One region of the Arthrobacter sp. NPDC058097 genome, then DNA from elsewhere that is predicted to be linked to it. Evidence: riboswitches for the same ligand, from Rfam matches in the RefSeq annotation. Region 1 holds a riboswitch; the other holds the start of a gene.
The links. A riboswitch is a leader RNA that binds a small molecule or an ion and turns the genes downstream of it on or off. The one in region 1 is predicted to bind cyclic di-AMP.
Positions count from the first base shown of each region.

Region 2: another riboswitch for cyclic di-AMP. It lies ahead of ACFVTE_RS17740 (LysM peptidoglycan-binding domain-containing protein); the one in region 1 lies ahead of ACFVTE_RS15775 (M23 family metallopeptidase).

Region 1 covers NZ_JBHVSZ010000008.1:280,874-285,934, forward strand. The annotation lists gene ACFVTE_RS15770 (C40 family peptidase) at 1-151, opposite strand, end outside; cyclic di-AMP (ydaO/yuaA leader) riboswitch at 204-397, opposite strand; gene ACFVTE_RS15775 (M23 family metallopeptidase) at 510-1,334, opposite strand; cyclic di-AMP (ydaO/yuaA leader) riboswitch at 1,346-1,588, opposite strand; gene ACFVTE_RS15780 (metal-dependent transcriptional regulator) at 1,799-2,494, opposite strand; gene serC (phosphoserine transaminase) at 2,839-3,969, shown strand; gene ACFVTE_RS15790 (DUF3027 domain-containing protein) at 4,121-4,642, opposite strand; gene ACFVTE_RS15795 (cold-shock protein) at 4,650-5,033, opposite strand.
Region 2 covers NZ_JBHVSZ010000010.1:137,233-142,293, reverse strand. The annotation lists gene ACFVTE_RS17750 (purine-cytosine permease family protein) at 1-1,142, opposite strand, end outside; gene ACFVTE_RS17745 (YybH family protein) at 1,139-1,564, opposite strand; gene ACFVTE_RS17740 (LysM peptidoglycan-binding domain-containing protein) at 1,811-2,776, opposite strand; cyclic di-AMP (ydaO/yuaA leader) riboswitch at 2,780-2,980, opposite strand; gene ACFVTE_RS17735 (NAD(P)(+) transhydrogenase (Re/Si-specific) subunit beta) at 3,091-4,464, opposite strand; gene ACFVTE_RS17730 (NAD(P) transhydrogenase subunit alpha) at 4,461-4,811, opposite strand; gene ACFVTE_RS17725 (Re/Si-specific NAD(P)(+) transhydrogenase subunit alpha) at 4,811-5,061, opposite strand, start outside.

The DNA.
Region 1 (5,061 bases):
AGGCGGAAACACCAATGTTGGCGTCGGCCGCGTTGGCAGGCATGCCAACGCTCAGGATGAGTCCTGAAGCAGCTGCGATAACAGCTGCCTGGCGACCTACTGTGCCGGCATTGGCGCTAACCGCCTTGGACACGGAGTCCAACGGGTTCATACGAACCGTTTGCGCGCGGTGGCGCGCGGCATTGTGGCGTGAAGACACGAAGGTAGCCTCTCCCAATGCCTGCGAGGTGAGCTGTCGGATTCGGATGGGAGTCACCCGGCCGCTCCGCTTCCTGGGAAGCTTTGCGACTTAACCCCAAGGTCTTCTTGCGAAGACCAAAATTGGTTCCCCCGCCCCTGCCAGACGATGTAATGCGAACGGACCTTGAGCGGTGGCAGAGTTAGGCAATCCACTCAAGAGCGTCAACTTCGGAAAAGTTGACGCGGTTTAGACGGTACAGCAGTTCGGAGCCAATGTCACATTCAGGTCACGGCGTGTCACAGGAATGAGAGTGCTCACTCGACTTGGCTCAGAGCCAGCCGGTGGGATCAACGACGTCCCCGTTGACCATCACCTCGAAGTGGAGGTGGCAGCCGGTGGAGGCGCCTGTGGTCCCGCTGAGGGCGATAACTTCGCCCCGGGTGACCTTCTGGCCAACCTGGACGCTGGAGGACGACAGGTGGTTGTACGTGGTCTCCAGGCCATTGCCGTGATCGATCACCACGCGGTTGCCTCCGCCGTACGGGTGCCAGCCCGAGAAGGTGACCTTGCCGCTGGCCGCGGCAAGCACCTCGGTGCCGCACTGTGCAGCGAAGTCCTGGCCGCGGTGGAACTCGCCGGCGCCGCCGGTGATCGGGCTGACCCGGTAACCGAACGGCGAGGACTTGACCAGCGTGGTCAGCGGCCCGCCCAGGGTGCCCGCCGAGGCCGCACGGCTGATGCTGCCGGCCGACTGGGCACTCAGGAGCTGCTTTAGCTTTCCGTCCGGGTCACCGGTGGTGGAGACGGACGTGCGGCTGAAGTCGATCTTTGCTGCCGCCTCCGCCGAAACCTTCGGCTGGGCCGGTGAGGCAGCGGAAGCAGACGCCGCTCCCTGCTGCTCGCCGGCAGCGAGGACAGGACTGGTGGCGGGGACAGTAACAGTCAGCAGGAGGCCGGTAGCCGCAAGGGCAACGCCGGCTTTCTGCCCGACGCCACTGGCCGAGGCGAAATCCGTAACCTGCCGGAACGGACCCCTCCGGCGGCGGCGCGCTTCGCGCTGGGCGTCCCGGGGACGGTCCGCGGCGGCGGCCTCCGCAAGGCGCGGCTCCGGAGCGGGACCAGTCGCGCGGCGGCGGCCCCGGGCATTCTGCATGGACAAGTACTGTTTCCTCTCTGGATAGCCTGCGAAGTTAGCTGTCGGATTCGGGTCAGAGAGTTCAGACCCGGTCCGCCATAACAAGCCGTTCCGGCACAGGGGTATCCCGGGAGGATTCCTTAGGCGGAAAAGACTTGCTGCTGCGGACTTCACCCCAAGGCTGTTCGAAACAGCCGGTTGTGGTTCCCCCGCCCCTGCCAGTGGGTGACTCGTGCTGCTGATCTGCTGGCAGGGTTCGGCTCCAGATCAGGTAACGCTTTTGTATCGGCGTTGCCGTTTAACTATAGGCGATTAAAGAGCACGGTAATAATTCCGTTATATTCATTGTGCAAAAGTGGTAGGTCATCCTGCCTGCAGATGTCAGACAGGCTGTGGCTTCCGCCCCGCTTCGCCACTCAGTCGCCTACCGCCCGCGTCAAGGGACCCCCGGCAAGGGACAGCAGGGAGGCGCCCCAGGGGAACTAGTCCAGGCTCACGAAGACGTGCGCAGCAACTTCCGGCGGCAGCTCAAGGGCGCCCTCGAACCCGGGTACGCGGACAGAGATGTACTCCCCCACGCGTTCGAGCGAGACGGCGGCGCCGGGCCGGATCCCGCCTTCATCCAGCTGGAGCAGCAGCTCCGGCTCCACCTGGATGGGTTCTGCCAGGCGGCTGACGGTGACCTTGGATTCGGGGCCGTAGCCGGTCATGGCGTCGAGCAGGTTCACCACGCCGTCGGAGAACGGACGGGCAGGCTGCCCGCCGAGTGCTGCCAGGCCGGGAATCGGGTTGCCATAGGGAGATTCGGTGGGGTGGCCGAGCATTTCGTAGATCCTGCGCTCCACGCGCTCACTCATGACGTGTTCCCACCGGCAGGCCTCGTCGTGGACGTAGGCCCAGTCAAGGCCGATGACGTCGGCGAGGAGGCGCTCGGCGAGCCGGTGCTTGCGCATCACCTCGGTGGCGCGCTTCCGGCCCACTTCGGTCAGTTCCAGGTGGCGGTCACCGGAGACGACGACGAGGCCGTCGCGTTCCATCCGGCCGATGGTCTGCGAGACAGTGGGGCCCGAGTGGCGGAGGCGTTCGGCGATGCGTGCCCGAAGCGCCACGATGTTCTCTTCCTCCAGCTCCAGAATGGTGCGAAGGTACATCTCCGTGGTGTCGATCAGATCCGTCATTCAGCTCAGCTCCTCGAGCACAGTATTTGTGTCCGTCCCACCGTACCGCGGGCCCGTCGCACCGGGATCCGGCAAGCTGCAGCGGCGGTCCTGTATGACGGCGGCGCAGCACCGGCTGTCTGCCCGTACGTCCAGTGCCAGCTTAGCCTATTTTGAATTAGTCCGGATAATTCGCCGGCCTGTGACGGGCACCATCTCAATGACTGGACTATGACGGGGGCGTGTTCCCGCGGTATCCGCGCTTCGGGCAGAATAAGGAGGGTTTCGTGGCGGTCATGGTTGCCTGCTGGCCATCGCCCCGACCCAGCCGAACCGCACTTTCCATGCCGAAAATTGGAGCCATTGTGAGCGACACCAGCATCACTATTCCCGCAAACCTCCTGCCCAAGGACGGACGGTTCGGCGCCGGTCCCTCCAAGGTCAGGCCCGAGCAGATCGAGGCACTCTCCGCAGCAGCCACGACGCTCCTTGGCACCTCGCACCGCCAGGCCCCCGTGAAGAACCTCGTAGGTTCCGTCCGCGAAGGCCTCAGCACCTTCTTCCGTGCCCCCGAAGGCTACGAAGTGGTCCTCGGCGTCGGCGGTTCCACCGCATTCTGGGACGTTGCCAGCTTCGGTCTGGTGGAAGAGAAGGCACAGCACCTGTCCTTCGGCGAGTTCGGCTCCAAGTTTGCCGCGGCCACGAACAAGGCGCCGTTCCTTGCCGAATCCTCCATCATCAAGTCCGAGCCCGGCACCTGCCCGGCCCCCAGGGCCGAGGCCGGCGTTGACGTGTACGCCTGGCCGCAGAACGAGACCTCAACCGGTGTTGCCGCGCCCGTCCAGCGGGTCAACGGCGCCGATGAGGGCGCACTGGTGCTGGTCGACGCAACTTCGGCAGCCGGCGGCCTCGACGTCGATGTGTCCCAGACGGACGTCTACTACTTCGCCCCGCAGAAGAACTTCGCCTCCGACGGCGGGCTGTGGCTGGGCCTCTTCTCCCCGGCAGCGCTGGAGCGGGCCGAGCGCGTCAAGGCCAGCGGACGCTGGATCCCGGACTTCCTGGACCTGAAGACCGCCATCGACAACTCCAAGCTGAACCAGACGTACAACACCCCGTCACTGTCCACGCTGGTCACCCTGGACGCCCAGGTGCAGTGGCTCAACGCCAACGGCGGCCTGGACTTCGCCGCCGGACGCACTGCCGATTCGGCCGGCCGCATCTACAAGTGGGCGGAAGCCTCCGAATTCGCCACGCCGTTCGTTGCCAACGCCACCGAGCGCTCCAACGTCATCGCCACCATCGACTTCGATGAGTCGATCGACGCCGCCGCCATCGCCAAGGTGCTCCGCGCCAACGGCATCGTGGACACCGAGCCCTACCGGAAGCTGGGTCGCAACCAGTTGCGCATCGCCACCTTCGTGGCCATCGAGCCGTCCGATGTCACCGCCCTGCTGGAGTGCATCGACTACGTGGTGGGCGAGCTGAAGAAGTAACCGCCTGTAAGGAGTTTTTGTCCAGATAATCGGGGTTCGAAGGCCTTTTGGCCGCATTATCTGGACAAAAACTCCTCAGTTAAAGCACGACGGCGCCGTCCGGACTTTCGTCCCGACGGCGCCGTTTTGCGCTGTGGTCAGTTCGCCGTTGTCAGCCCTGGTCCGGGCTGCCGGACTCTGATTCAGCGTCCGCGGCGGACTCGCCCGGGGCTGCCTCCGCAGCCTCGCCGTCCGCCGGCTCCTCGTCTTCCGGGGAGTCCTGCGCATCCTCCGCGTCCTGCTCCTGGGCGTCCTCCGGGCGCACGCGTTCGGCCCACGGCACCCACTCGGGGGCGAGGATCGAGTCTTCGGAGGGGAGCAGGCCAAGCTCGTTGACAGTGATCACCTTGGAGCGGGAGTTGCGGGTCAGGACGGCATACCACTGCCAGCCGATGTACCCCGGCAGCCTCGATTCGAAAAGGTGCGTCACCACGCGGTCGCCCTCGGTGCGGGCGGCCAGGTGGTCCCCGATTTCGGATGCCTTCGCGATGCCTTCGATGGCGGTCCGGGCGGTGTCCACGGCAGTGGCCAGTACGGCGTCGGGCTTCCCCGTCCGCCACACCGGGACTCCGGCGCGCCGCTTCGGCGCTTTGGATTCCACCTTGGATTCGGCCTGTTCAGGTTCCGGGTTCATGGGGGGCCTAGGCGTCCAGCTCGTCGGCAACCTTACGCAGGGCAGCGGCAATGGCCTTGCCCTTATTGCTGTCCGGGTACTTGCCGGAGGACAGCGTGCCGGAGAGGTTGTCCAGAACCGTCACCAGGTCCTGCACCAGCGGGGCGAGGTCCCTCGCGCTGGGGCGCTTGGCCTTGGCGATGGACGGTGTTTTTTCGAGGACCCGCAGGCCCAGGGCCTGGGCGCCCTTGCGGCCGTCCGCGACGCCGAACTCAACCCGGGTGCCGGCCTTCAGTTCCGAAACTCCGGAGGGCAGCGCGGACTTGGGAAGGAACACTTCCTGCCCGTCCTCGCCCGCGAGGAATCCGAAACCTTTGTCCTTGTCGTACCACTTGACCTTGCCGGTAGGCACCTAATCAACCTTCTTCGTTCTGACGTTC
Region 2 (5,061 bases), on a different contig from region 1:
GGAGCAGTACAGGTGATGATGAGCACCGCGAAGGTGGAGATGCTCTGCACAATGTTGAAGGCGAAGCGGCCCACAAAGATGAAGACGATCGCGATGGACCCGATGAACAGCGTGGCCTGCACGCGGGAGAACCGGGGAAAGACGCTGGAGAAGTCCAGGCCTGTTCCGTAGAGCGCGGTGGTGCCGGTGGACATTCCGCCTACCAGGGCAATGAGGCATACCGGCAGGAAGTACCAGGCCGGGGAAACGGCCAGGAGGCCGCCCACGTAGTCAGAGTTTTCAAAGAACGACGGCGCCTCCGTGGCAATGATGGTGGCCGTGACCAGCCCGAAGCCAAACGGCACGAGAGTGACGACCTGGGCGAGAAAGGCGGCAGCCATGACTTTTCGCTTTGGCGTCTCAGCCGGGATGTATCGGGACCAGTCGCCCAGGAAGGCGCCGAAGGAGATCGGGTTGGACATGACGATCAGCGCCGATCCTATGAAGGACGGCCAGAACAGCGCGTTGGTGGCAGCATCCGCCGCCTGCCCGAACGTCCCGGCGTAGGAAGCATCGAACGAACCCGCGAATGCAAAGATGCCGAGCAGGAAGAGCAGGGATGCGGCGACCACCGCAATCTTGTTGACCCAGAGCATGAAACGGAACCCATAGATGCACACGGTGAGGATCAGGACAGCAAAGACGCCGTAGGCGAGGCTTAGCGTCACGGCGTTTTGGGGCAGCCCGACCAGGCGGTTCGCGCCCCCTACCAGCGCGTCCCCTGAGCTCCACACGGAGATGGAGAAGAAAGCGAACGCGGTCAGGAGTGACAGGAAGGACCCCACGACACGGCCGTGCACGCCCAGGTGCCCGGAGGACGAGACGGCATTGTTCATCCCATTGGTCGGGCCGAAAACAGCCATCGGGCACAGAATCAGGCCGCCGACGACGACGCCCAGGACAGTGGCCAGCAGTGCGTCCTTGAAGGACAGCCCAAAGAGAATGGGAAAGGATCCCAGGACTACCGTGGCGAACGTGTTTGCACCACCGAACACCAGCCGGAAGAGGTCCAGCGGTTTCGCCGTCCTGTCGGCAGCGGGAATCGGTTCGATGCCGTGCTTTTCGACTTCGGTCACTGCAGGGGCTTTGGAATCGTTGGTCATGAGATCGCCTTCTGGCTGGCAGGCGCCGGAGAAAGATGCTCGTGGACGGCGAGCACGCTGCCTGTCTTCGTCCTGGTGAAAATGATGGTCTCCCTCTCGTGAAGGGTTTCTTTGGTGCCGGCAACGTCGATCACGGTTTCGACATCGTGGCTGAACACGGCGCTGTCGCCGGCGATCTGAATGTACGCGTTGGAGCTGGCGCATTCTGCAACCCGCCAGCCGTCCTCCACCCAGTTCTGCCACAGGTCGCGGTATTCCCCGCGCGAGGTGAGGCGGTTCGGTTCGGAATGGAAGATGAAGGTCGCATCGGGCGCGAAGCAGTCGAAGTACCCGTCTGTATCGGTGGCCGCGAAGGCGGTCATCAGCTTCTTCGCTGCTGCCTCAATCTCGGCGGTGGTCATGGCGGTGGTGATCAGGTCCACGGGAACTCACTCTCGGCGGTGCTTGCAAATGCTTCAGCCGTGACGTGCTCCAGCTCACATCCGGTCAGGCTGCCAGTAAACCCGACATGGTATCCAGCGGTCAACAATTGTTGCTTGACAGTGACTTTTGTTTCGCGCGCGCCGGCACCCGGCAGCCGGCAGCTACTGAAACGCAACAGCGGCGGGTGCCTATGCACCCGCCGCTGTTGTTTGAACCGCCCCGCCTGTGAGGCGTCTGCGCTCTGTCTATGCGTTGACCCGCACGTAAGTGGAGCCGGTGAGCCAGGAGGCCGGGTGCACGATGGTTTCGTTGACACCGTTCATGCCGCTGCTGATCGCCTGGCCACCGCCGATGTACACGCCGACGTGTCCGCCGCTGATCATCAGGTCCCCGGGCTGCGGGGACGAAACGGGTGTGCCGTACTGGTAGAACTGCGCGGGCGCGAGGTCGCCGACGGACTTGCCGACGGACCGCAGGGCCTGTTCCACCAGGACGGTGCAGTCCTGGGTGGCACCGAGCTGCGCCCGGGCCGAGGCCACAATGGCCGCGCCCACGCCGCTGGCTGCCGGGGTGGTTGCCGGGGTGGTTGCCGCTGCCGGGGTAATTGACGCGGAGGCGTTGTAGATTCCCATGCCGGTGGGCTGGGGGGCCGCCGGGGCCGCCGGGGCTGCCGGAACAGCCGGAGCCGCGGGAACCTCGGGCACTGCGGGTGCTGCCGGCGCTGCAGGTACTGCGGGGGCTGCAGCAGCGCCGGGTCCCGGAATGAGGATCTGGTCGCCGGGGTAAATGACCGAGGCCAGGGTCAGGCCGTTCTCTGCGAGCAACGCATCGAGACTGACGCCGTGGCGTGCCGCGATGGCGCCCAAGGTATCACCGGGCACTACGGTGTGCGATGCTCCGGCCACAGCAGATCCGGCGTCTGCCGGTGCGGCCTGGGCCGGTGCGGCGAGCGCCTGGCCGGCGACTGACTGCACGGCAGCTCCGGCCGGGGCCGTGGCGGACTGGGCGGCGCCGGCCGGAGTCTCTGGCGCGTAAGCACCTGCGTGGGCAGGTGCCCCGGCACCGAAGAGGAGACCGGAAGCGACGGCGGCCGCGGCCGCCGGCTTGGCGACCGAGGCGGCATTGGACTTCAGCGAATACTGCAGGCCCTGCAGGGCGATGGACGTCGTCGGGGTGGCGCGATGGCGCGCGGGCGTGGACTTACGTGACATGGTGATGTGCCTCTCCCATGCCTGCGGGGTTAGCTGTCGGGTTCGGGTGGGAGTCACCCGGTCCTGCCCGCTGCTGGGCGGTGCGTCTGGACTTAACCCCTAGGCCTTGATGCGCAAGGCCGGTACTAACGTGGTTCCCCCGTCCCTGCCAGTTGTCATTGCGAACGGATCCCGGTCAGTGGCAGGGCTCGGCATTCTGCCCGGGAATGCCCTGAGCGGAACCAGGGCACCGGCCGAGGTTATCGCACCTCGGCACCAAAAGTCACATTTCGGTAACGGCTGCCGTCTGGAAGAAGGTTAGAGAAAGCAACACCCTACAGGGCCTTCACCGCACCCAGCACCTTGGTCAGGGATTCCTTGGCATCGCCAAACAGCAGCGTGGTCTGCGGCTCGAACATAAGGTCGTTCTCGATCCCGGCGAACCCTGGCCGCATGGAGCGCTTGAGGAAGACCACCTGGCGCGCGTCCGCCACCTCGAGGATCGGCATCCCGTAGATGGGCGAGCCGGCGGTGGTCTTCGCGGCGGGGTTCACCACGTCGTTCGCGCCCACCACCAGCGCGACGTCGGCGGTGCGGAATTCGGAGTTGATCTCGCCCATTTCCTTGAGTGATTCGTAGGGCACATTGGCCTCGGCGAGGAGCACGTTCATGTGCCCGGGCATGCGGCCCGCCACGGGATGGATGGCGAAGTCCACCCTGATTCCCCGGGTTTCCAATGCCTGCGCCAGCTCGGCAGCGGTGTGCTGTCCCTGCGCCACGGCCAGCCCGTAGCCGGGAACGATGATCACGCGCTGCGCGTAGCCGAGCAGCACCGCCACGTCCTCCGGGCTGGACGAGCGGACCGGACGGTCGCTGACGGCGGTGGATCCCGCCGTCGAACCTCCCCGGAACGCGCCGAACAGGATGCCGGCCACACTGCGGCCCATGGCCGCGGCCATCGCGCGGGTGAGGATGGTGCCCGACGCGCCCACCAGCGTCCCGGCCACCACCAGGAGCACGTTCCCCAGCACCAGTCCGGACGCGGCAACTGCGAGGCCGGTGAACGCGTTGAGGAGGGAGATGACGATCGGCACGTCGGCGCCGCCCACCGGCAACACGAGCAGCACGCCGGCCACCAGGCCCAGCAGCAGGAGCAGCAGCGCCAGCACGAGCGACCCGCCCAGCACGACGGCGGCCGCGGCACCGACGGCGGCGAGCAGCACCGCCCCCATGAGCACCGGCAGCCCGGGGAACACCACGGGGCGGGTGGTCATGAGCTCCTGCAGCTTCGCGAACGTCACGGCTGAGCCGGCGAAGGAGACTGCCCCGACCAGCAGGGTGAAGACGACGGCGACGCGCACCCAGGCGTCCTCCGCATGCGGCAGTTCCAGCAGCGCAACGAGTGCGGCCGCGCCGCCGCCCACCCCGTTGAACAGGGCAACGAGCTGCGGCATCTGGGTCATCTTGACGCGTCTGGCCACGGGGGCGGCCACACCGGAGCCCACGGCGATGGCGCCGAGGATCAGGGGGACGTTGTCCAGCCGGGTTGAGAAAAAGACGGTGACGACGGCGATCAGCGCACCAAACGCGCCGATGAGGTTGCCGCGGCGGGCGGTGCGCGGCGAGTTCAGGCCCTTCAGCGCCAGGATGAAGAAGACGGCCGCCGCGAGGTAGAGCAGGGCGGTGACGTTGGCGTCGAGGAGGGTCACCGCTTGGCCTCCTTGTTCTCCCTGGTTTCACTCTGGGTTTCATTCGGGGCAGCTTTGGCCGGTTGATCCGGTTTGCGGCCGCGGAACATCTCGAGCATGCGGTCGGTCACGACGAAGCCGCCCACCAGGTTCGCCGTGGCAAGAACGACGGCGAGCAGCGCCACCGCCAGGACCCAGGGGTGCGTGGCCTGGCCGGCGACGATGATGGCGCCCACCAGGATGATCCCGTGGATCGCGTTCGCGCCGGACATCAGGGGCGTGTGCAGCGTGCTGGACACCTTGGAGACCACTTCGAAGCCGACAAACACCGCCAGCACGGTGATGGTCAGCAGGCTGATGCCGTCCATCAGACCACCCCTTCGTTCTCCGACGCCTTCACTGGAGTATTGGCCATCTCGTCTGCGAGGTCGTTGTCCGTCTCCCCGGCGAGCGCCGCGAGCGCTTCCGCCGTCGGCGGATGCCGCACCACGCCGTCGTGCGTCAGGCAGGCACCCGCTATCACGTCGTCGTCGAAGTCGGGGACGACCGTCCCGTCCACGGTCATCAGGGCCAGCAGGTTGGCCACGTTTTTGGCGTACAGCCGGGAGGCGTCCGTGG